Regions from separate parts of the Candidatus Corynebacterium faecigallinarum genome, predicted to be linked through region 1. Evidence: predicted binding sites of a transcription regulator. Region 1 holds the regulator's gene; the other holds the start of a gene.
The links. Region 1 encodes HspR, which represses chaperone genes until heat shock. Its sites were predicted from a motif close to ANNTGAGTNNNNNNNACTCANNT; they were not measured.
Positions count from the first base shown of each region.

Region 2: the regulator HspR is predicted to act here: its motif matches at 2,399-2,421, upstream of clpB (ATP-dependent chaperone ClpB).

Region 1 covers NZ_JBQQOC010000024.1:30,303-34,725, reverse strand. The annotation lists gene ACTXPP_RS11620 (MFS transporter) at 1-776, shown strand, start outside; gene ACTXPP_RS11615 (lipase family protein) at 802-2,133, shown strand; gene ACTXPP_RS11610 (heat shock protein transcriptional repressor HspR) at 2,149-2,667, opposite strand; gene dnaJ (molecular chaperone DnaJ) at 2,682-3,902, opposite strand; gene ACTXPP_RS11600 (hypothetical protein) at 4,044-4,423, shown strand, end outside.
Region 2 covers NZ_JBQQOC010000020.1:37,847-42,269, forward strand. The annotation lists gene clpB (ATP-dependent chaperone ClpB) at 1-2,316, opposite strand, end outside; gene ACTXPP_RS10745 (ferredoxin reductase domain-containing protein) at 2,478-3,599, shown strand; gene ACTXPP_RS10750 (carbon-nitrogen hydrolase family protein) at 3,617-4,423, opposite strand, start outside.

The DNA.
Region 1 (4,423 bases):
CGCTCGCCGGGCCGTTCATCCTCGCCGCCGCCGCCTACCTCAGCGCCGGTGCGGTGCTGTTCGCACTACTGCGTCCGGACCCTTACCTGTTGGCCCGGCAGCTGTCGGGGACTGTGACACCGGCCGAGAGCACAAGCACTGAAGACGCGGTACCGCACCACGGCACAGCCGCCATCCCACCGGTCGGTGCCGGCGCCTGGCTCGGTGCCACGGTCATGATCCTCACCCAGATCATCATGGTCGCGATCATGACCATGACCCCGGTCCACATGGCCGCCCACGGCCACGGCATGGGCGCGGTCGGCCTGGTCATCGGACTGCACGTCGGTGCGATGTGGTTGCCGTCGCTGGTCACCGGACGCATCGTCGACACGGTCGGACGCATCCCTGTCGCCCTCGCCGGCGGAGTCACCCTGTTGACCACCGGGGCACTGGCCGCACTCGCCCCTGGCGACAACCTGACCCTGCTGGTCATCGCACTGATACTGCTCGGACTGGGCTGGAACCTCGGGCTGGTCTCCGGCACGGCGATGGTCGTCGATGCCACGGTGCCGGAGAACCGCCCGCAGGCCCAGGGCACCATCGACGTCGGTGTGGCATTGTCCGGCGCAGTCGCCGGTCTGGGCTCCAGCGTGATGATGACCGCGACGAGTTTCCAGGTGTTGGCCATCGTCGGTGGCGCACTGTCACTGCTGATCGTGCCGGCGCTGATCCGAGAACGGCGGGCCAGGAGAAGCATTGAAAGAGCCGAAAGTACCGAAAGAACATTCGTGTGACAAAATAACATCTGCAGTTCTATCCATGACTTCTCCTCGCCGCCGACTGGCCGCACCCTTCACCACGCCCAGGGCCGTGACCGTACCCGCCGCTGCTGCTGCCCCGGGCGTCCCACCGTCCCTCATCGCCGCCGACCCGAGCATCGCCGAGCCGGCGTCCGACCCCTTCTACACCCCGCCGGCGACGATCCCGGACGCCCCCGGCTCACTGATCCGCGACCAGCGGGCATCCCACCCGTTGGACGTTGCCGCCCGCGCCGACAAGATCCTCTACACCTCCACCACGCAGGACGGTGTGCCCGTCGCCACCAGCGCCACCGTCATCGAACCGGCGGGACGGTGGCAGGGCAACGGTCCGACCCCCACCATCGTCTTCGCGCCCGGCACCCGCGGCAGTGGCGACGACTGCGCCCCCTCGAGGGCGGACAACCTGCTCGGCGCGATTACCGACGACTCCAGCCAGCCGATGAACTTCAACTACGAGTACCCGTTCTATGCCGCGGCGTCCGCCATGGGCATCCGGGTCATCGCCGCCGACCTGATCGACCTGGGAACCCCTGGTCAGCACACTTACGTCAACCACACCGAGGAAGGCCAGGCCGTACCGGACGCCGCGCGTGCCGGCGTGGAGTTCGTCGGTGCGGCGGCCGACTCGCCGATCGGCTTCTACGGCTACTCCCAGGGTGGTGGAGCTGCGGCCGGGGCGGCCGACCATGCTGCTACCTACGCCCCAGAGCTCAATGTGAAGGGCACCTTCGCCGGTGCCCCGCCCGCCGACCTGCTCGAAGTCGTCAAGGCGGTGGACAACCACATGATTGCCGGAGTCGCCGGCTACGCGCTCAACGGCGCACTCGCCCGCCACCCGGAACTCGCCGATCTGCAGGACGAGTACTTCAACGAGAAAGGCCACGAGTTCATGGCCGCCACCGCCGACGAATGCATCGGCAACTCGGTGGAGAACTGGGAGAACACCGACACCCGTACCCTGACCAAGGACGGCCGGTCGTTCTCCGGGATCGCCGAGTCCGATCCCCGCCTGCGTGATGTGCTGACCAACTCCCACTACCGGCTAGGCACCCGGGCACTCAACGCACCGATGTTGGTCCTCAACGCCGCCCACGATGACACGATCCCCTACGACCAGTCCCGTGAGATGGCGGCGTCCTACTGCGCTCTCGGAGGGTCGGACGGCGCACACGCGCCGGTGCAGTTCATCACCGACCCGATGCCGGAGATCGCACCGAAGACCGCGGCGAACCACGCCGTGCCGATGTTCTCCCAGGCCGGGACGGCGTTCAGCTGGATCGTCGACCGGTTCAACGGGGTTGCCGCGCCGAACAGCTGTGGGTCGCTGTAACGGCACCCCGGGAGACTATTTGTCGGGACGCTCCTGGTCACGCCGTCCCTGGCTCGGCCTGTCCTGTCCACGCCCGTCCTGCCCACGGCGCCGCTGCTCCCACAGCACCACCGCGGTGGAGCGCGGCACGTGCACGATCTCGCCGCGCCGGCGTCCGCCAGCGGTACCAGCACCACCGGCACCGTCCCCCTCCGCACGCCGCTCGGCCGCGGCCAGGCGACGACGCAGGGCGGCCGCCTCATCCTCCAGGTCGCGGACCCGGTTCTGCAGGTCGATGATCGCCTTGATCCCGGCGAGGTTCACACCCTCATCGTGACTCAGCCGCTGGATCTCCTGAAGCTGTTCGATGTCGCCCTGGGAGTAGCGGCGTCCACCACCGCGGGTACGCTCCGGGGAGACCAGGCCCATCCGGTCGTAGGTGCGCAACGTCTGTGCGTGCATGCCGGTGATCTCGGCGGCGACGGAGATCACGAACACCTCGCGCTCGCCCCGGTCAGGACGACCGTTGCCGTTGCTGCCTTTCTGCTCCGCCATCCTCGATCACCTCATCAGTTCCCGGACCAGTCCGCACGGGGGTCGAACCCGGCCCGCTTCTCTTCCTCGGCATAGTGGCGCAGGGCACTGGCCGCGCCCTCGTCCAGCTTCTTCGGCACCGCGACCTTCACGGTGACCAGCAGGTCACCGGAGTTGCCGTTGCGCTTGGTCACGCCCCGGCCCCGCACCCGCAGGGTGGTGCCGTCGGCGGTGCCGGCCGGGATCTTCACCCGCACCTTCGTGTCCAGCGTCGGGACGGTGACCGTCCCGCCGAGTGCGAGTTCGGTGAAACTCACCGGGACGGTCATCTTCAGGTCGTCACCACTGCGGGTGAACAGGTCGTCCGGCTTCACGTGGACGGTGACGAACAGATCTCCAGCGGGACGTCCCCGCTCCCCGGCCTCGCCCTGGCCGGCCAGCCGCACCTTCTGCCCGTCGACGACACCGGCGGGCACCCGGACGGTGATCGTGCGGGTACGCGTCACCCGACCGGTGCCGGCGCAGTCGTCACAGGGGTCCTCGATGCGGGTGCCGGTGCCGTTGCAGTCAGCGCAGGGCCGTGAGAATCCGAACGCCCCACGGTTCTCCGAGACCATGCCGGAGCCGGAGCACGTGCCGCACTTCGGTGCGGAGGTCCCCGGGGTGGCACCGGAACCGTGACAGGTGGTGCAGGCAGCCGGGCTGGTGAGCCGGATCGGGACGGTGACACCCTTGGTCGCCTCGCGGAACTCCAGGGTGATATCGGTCTCGACGTCCGCACCGCGGGTGCGGCGGGTGCGGGTGGAGCGGGCGCTGTCTCGACCTGCCCCGCCTCCGAACATGTCGCCGAAGACATCGCCGAAACCGCCACCGCCGGAGCGTCCTGACCGGTTGAACAAATCACCCAGGTCGAAGCCCTCGGACGTCCCCGCCCCGCCGAAGCCACCGGCGCCACCGGCACCGGCACCGCCGCCGGTACCGAAGCCACTGAAGCCGCCGTAGCCACCCAGACCACCGCTGGCGACCATCTGCTTCAGCTCGTCGTACTCGCTGCGCTTGTCCTTGTCACCGAGCACGGAGTAGGCCTCGGAGGCAGTCTTGAAGCGGTTCTCAGCGACAGTGTCCCCGGGGTGCGCGTCGGGGTGGTTGTCCCGGGCGATCTTCCGGTACGCCTTCTTGATCTCGTCGGCATCGGCCGTGGATGACACGCCGAGGTCAGCGTAGTAGTCCTTGTCGATCCACTCCTTCTGAGCCACCGTCGTCCTCTCTGTCTGGTACGTCTTCGTTGTATCGATGTTCTCGCGGTACAGCGTGAAACTTGAGTCTATCACGCTAAGGTCTACCTCCCTCAACGCACACCCGGCACCCCACATTCCCGGCTGTTAGGATGTGAGTCCATGTTCTTCCGAGGCCGACGCAGACGACGTGCGACACAGCAGATTCAGCAGGACGACCTGCATTCTCGCAGCGTCGTCGACACTGACGGCCCGGACCAGATGTTCCCCCACCTCACCGCCGAGCGCGCCGATCTGCTGCGCGAGGAAGCCATGCAGGCCCTCCACGACGAAGGGTTCGACACCGTCTGGCGTCCCGACGGATACATCGCCGCCACCCCGGAAGGCCGGCCCAGCGCACCCCCGCGACTCGTCGGGCTCGACAACCTGTCGCTGCGCATCGCCCAGGAGCCCGTGGACACGCCGAGGTCCGACATCGCCCGGTTCGTCCGCACCTTCGTGCGCACCGTGGTCACCGATGCCGAGGTCGACATCGACGCCCT
Region 2 (4,423 bases), on a different contig from region 1:
CGCGACCTGGATCTCCACGATGTGGGTCAGCTGCTCGGCGGACAGGGCGTCGAAGATGACGACGTCGTCCAGGCGGTTAATGAACTCCGGCTTGAACGCGGCCTTCACAGCCGCCATGACCTGCTCGTTGCTGCCACCGGCACCCAGGTTCGAAGTGAGGATCAGGATGGTGTTACGGAAGTCCACCGTCCTACCCTGCCCGTCGGTGAGACGACCCTCGTCCAGGACCTGCAGCAGCACGTCGAAGACATCAGGGTGGGCCTTCTCGACCTCGTCGAAGAGCACCACGGTGTACGGGCGGCGTCGCACGGCCTCGGTCAGCTGACCACCGGCGTCGTAGCCGACGTATCCGGGAGGTGCACCGACCAGGCGGGCTACGGAGTGCTTCTCGCCGTACTCGGACATGTCGATGCGCACCATGGCGTGGTCGTCGTCGAAGAGGAACTCCGCCAGCGACTTCGCCAGCTCCGTCTTACCCACACCGGTGGGCCCGAGGAACATGAACGAGCCGGTCGGACGGTCCGGGTCGGCGACACCGGCACGCGAGCGGCGGACAGCGTCCGACACCGCCTCGACGGCCTCGTGCTGGCCGACGACCCGGCCACCGAGGACCTTCTCCATGGCCAGCAGCTTCTCGGTCTCACCCTCCAGCATCTTGCCGGCGGGCACACCGGTCCATGCGGAGACGACCTCGGCGATGGTGTCCGGGGTGACCTCCTCGGTGAGCATCCGGTCCTCCTCGGCCTTCGCCGCGGCGGTCTCGGCCTCGCCGACCTGCTTCTCCAGGTCGGGGATCCGGCCGTAGCGCAGTTCGGCGACCTTGGCGTAGTCGCCCTCGCGCTCGGCGATCTCCGACTCGGTGCGCAGGTTGTCGAGCTCCTCCTTCAGCGAACGCAGGCGGTCGATGGAGCCGCGCTCGTTCTCCCACCGGGCGGTGAGACCGGACAGCTTCTCGCGCTCGTCCTCGAGCTCGGCACGCAGCTTGACCAGGCGGTCCTTGGAGGCCTCGTCGGTCTCCTGACTCAGCGCCATCTCCTCGATCTCGAGGCGTCGGACGATCCGCTCGGCGTCGTCGATCTCCTCGGGACGCGAGTCGATCTCCATGCGAAGGCGGGACGCCGCCTCGTCGACCAGGTCGATGGCCTTGTCCGGCAGGAAACGGCTGGTGATGTAGCGGTCCGAGAGGGAGGACGCACTGACCAGCGCAGAGTCCTGGATGCGCACACCGTGGTGCACCTCGTAGCGCTCCTTGAGGCCACGCAGGATTCCCACGGTGTCCTCCACCGTCGGCTCACCGACGTAGACCTGTTGGAAACGGCGCTCCAGGGCGGCGTCCTTCTCGATGTACTTGCGGTACTCGTCCAGGGTGGTGGCACCGACCAGGCGCAGTTCACCGCGGGCGAGCAGCGGCTTGATCATGTTGCCGGCGTCCATCGCGGACTCACCGGTGGCACCGGCGCCGACGATGGTGTGCAGCTCGTCGATGAAGGTGACGATCTCGCCCTCGGCCTCCTTGATCTCGTCGAGGACGGCCTTGAGGCGTTCCTCGAACTCGCCGCGGTACTTCGCGCCGGCGACCATGGAACCCAGGTCGAGGGAGATGAGCTTCTTACCGCGCAGGGACTCCGGAACGTCGCCGGCGACGATGCGGCGGGCCAGACCTTCGACGATGGCGGTCTTGCCGACGCCGGGCTCGCCGATGAGCACCGGGTTGTTCTTGGTGCGACGGGACAGCACCTGGACCACGCGACGGATCTCCTGGTCACGGCCGATAACAGGATCGATCTTGCCCTCGCGGGCGCGGGCGGTGAGGTCGGTGGAGTACTTCTCCAGCGCCTGGAACTGGCCCTCCGGCTCCTCGGTGGTGACCTTGCGGTTGCCGCGCACGGATTCGAAGGCACCCCGGATGGCCTCATAGGTCCCGCCGCGGGTGTGCAGTGCCTTGGCTGCGTCGGAGTCACCCTTGGCGATGCCGGCGAGCAGCACCTCGGTGGAGACGTAGGAGTCGCCGAGCTCGGTGGCGAGCTCCTGGGCCGCGGTCAGGGCATTGAGCGCGTCCCGGTTGAAGTTCGGGTTGGCCATGCCGGACCCTGACACGGTGGGATAGCCGGCGACGAGGTCGCGGGCGTCGGACAGGACGCTCTGCGGTTCCACGCCTGCGGCCTGCAGGACCGGGCGGGCGATGGAATCCTCCTGGTCGAGGATAGCGACCAGGAGGTGGGCCGGGCGGATGTCGGGGTTGCCGTTCGCGGTGGCGGACTGCAGTGCCGCCTGCATGGCTTCCTGGGTACGGGTGGTGGGCGTGAAACCGCTCATGCGACTGCCTTTCCTCTCAAGAATCTGGCGTTGAGTGCAATGGTATCAACTTCTGTGGTTCTGTTCCTCTCAACGCCCCAAAGGTTGAGTCTGTTCCACTCAATACTGCACCACCGCTGTGATGTGCAACACATTCCTTCCGACGTGACACAATAGTGTCCATGAGCACACCAGACTCCGCGCTGGGCGCGACCCTGGCGGCGGCGCGGGAGCACCTAGACACCATCCTCGACCGAGGCCGTCTGCACTATGCCGACATCGCCCCGGCGGCAGATCCGGTCGACGAGCCGTCCGGCACCGGAGCACCGACCACCCCGGCGCACGTCGACCTGACGCTCGTGCGCCGCGCCGCACTCTTCGCCTCCACCGGCATCAACCGCGACGGCACCTTCGCCGACCCCCAGACGGAAGTCCTCGCCGACCTCGGTCGTGACCTACGCAAGTACGGCATCGGCACCGGCCATTACGCCGCCATCGGTGAGGCTGCGACCGCCGCGATCACCGAGGTCTTCGGCTGCCCCGACCCCGGCACCGACCTGACCTACCGTCATGCCGAGGAACTGGGCATCCCGGAGGGCGTCACCGAGTTACTCCAGGTCGTCGACCATGCGGTACGCATCGCCGCCCTGGGCGCCGTGGAGGACGAGGAGGCCGGCGTCCCGGCGACACTGCCGGCCACCGTGCTCGAGGTCGAACAGCGCACCCGACGGGTGACAGTGGTCCGGCTGGCCGCCGATCTCACCCGCCCCAAGGCGAACACCGGCTGGCCCGGGCAGTACCTGGAGGTGCGTTCGGCCCACTCCCCCGACTCCTGGCGGAAGCTGGCCTCCGCAATTCCCCCGAATCCGGACGGCTACCTGGAATTCCACCTGAGCCACCCCGCCGGGGACACGCCGGTGGTCGCCGCCGGGGACACCTGGGTGGTGGCGAACCCGACCGGCTCGCTGGAGGTTCCGGAGGATGCCCGGCAGGTCCTGATGGTCGCCGTGGACGACGGACTCGCCGCCCTTCGCGCGCTGGTGCTGGACCTGTCCTCCCGACAGAACCGTCCGCAGGTGCACCTGTACTGGTCCGCCGAGAACCCGGAGGACCTGCACGAACAGGTGGGCCTGGAGGGATTCGACCGGGGCTTCGACTGGTTCACGTTCTCGGTCGGCACCGCCACCGACGCGGTGGCGGACGCGGCGTTGAACGCCGGAGCGTCCTACGACACCATTCTGGTGGCCGGTACGGACACCGCGGCACTCGCCGACCTCCCGGGGACGCCGCGGGTGGTCACCTGAGTGCGGTGTAGGACGTTCTACTCTCCGCGCTTGCCCAGCTTCAGGTCCCTGCGGTGGCCTTTCAGCACCGGCAGCCCCTTGCGCACCTTCTCGACATGGTTCGGGTCGATGTCGACGACGAGGGTCTGCGCCACATAACCGGTCTCGGCGAGCCGGGCACCACCGGGACTGATGATCGCCGAATGGCCGATGCCGGTCGGCCCGTCGTTCTGGCCGTAGCGCTCCGGTGACCCTGGGCGCGCCTGGCCCGCGGCAACGACGAAGCTGGTGGTGTCCAGGGCACGGGCGGCGGTGAGGGTGCGCCACTGGTCGAGCTTGCCGGGGCCGTCGGTCCAGGCCGTCGGCACGACCATCACCGTGGCGCCCGCTTCCGCCAGGGCGTAGAAGTGCCCCGGGAAACGAATGTCGTAGCAGGTCGCCAGGCCGATGGTGACCCCGCCGACGTCGTAGGTGACCCGCCGGGTGCCGGGTTTGACCGTGTCGGACTCCCGGTAACCGAAGGCGTCGAAGGTGTGGATCTTGTGGTAGTGCTCCGTACCGTTCGGGCCGGTGACCAGCAGGGTGTTGTAGACACGCCTGAACTTGTTGGCCTCCCCGCTGCCCTCCACCGGCTCGGTCTGCAACTCCCCGGAGGGTGTTCGGAACACGGTGTCGGCAGGGGTGAACATGCCGACGACGGCGGTAATGTCGGCGTCCCGGGCGGCCTGCTCCACGGCGGCGGCGAAGGGACCGTCGAGCGGCTGGGCGACGATGTCCAGACGTCCCGCATCGAAGGGAAACATGGCCGCCTCGGGAAAGACGACCAGGTCAGCACCGCTTTCGGC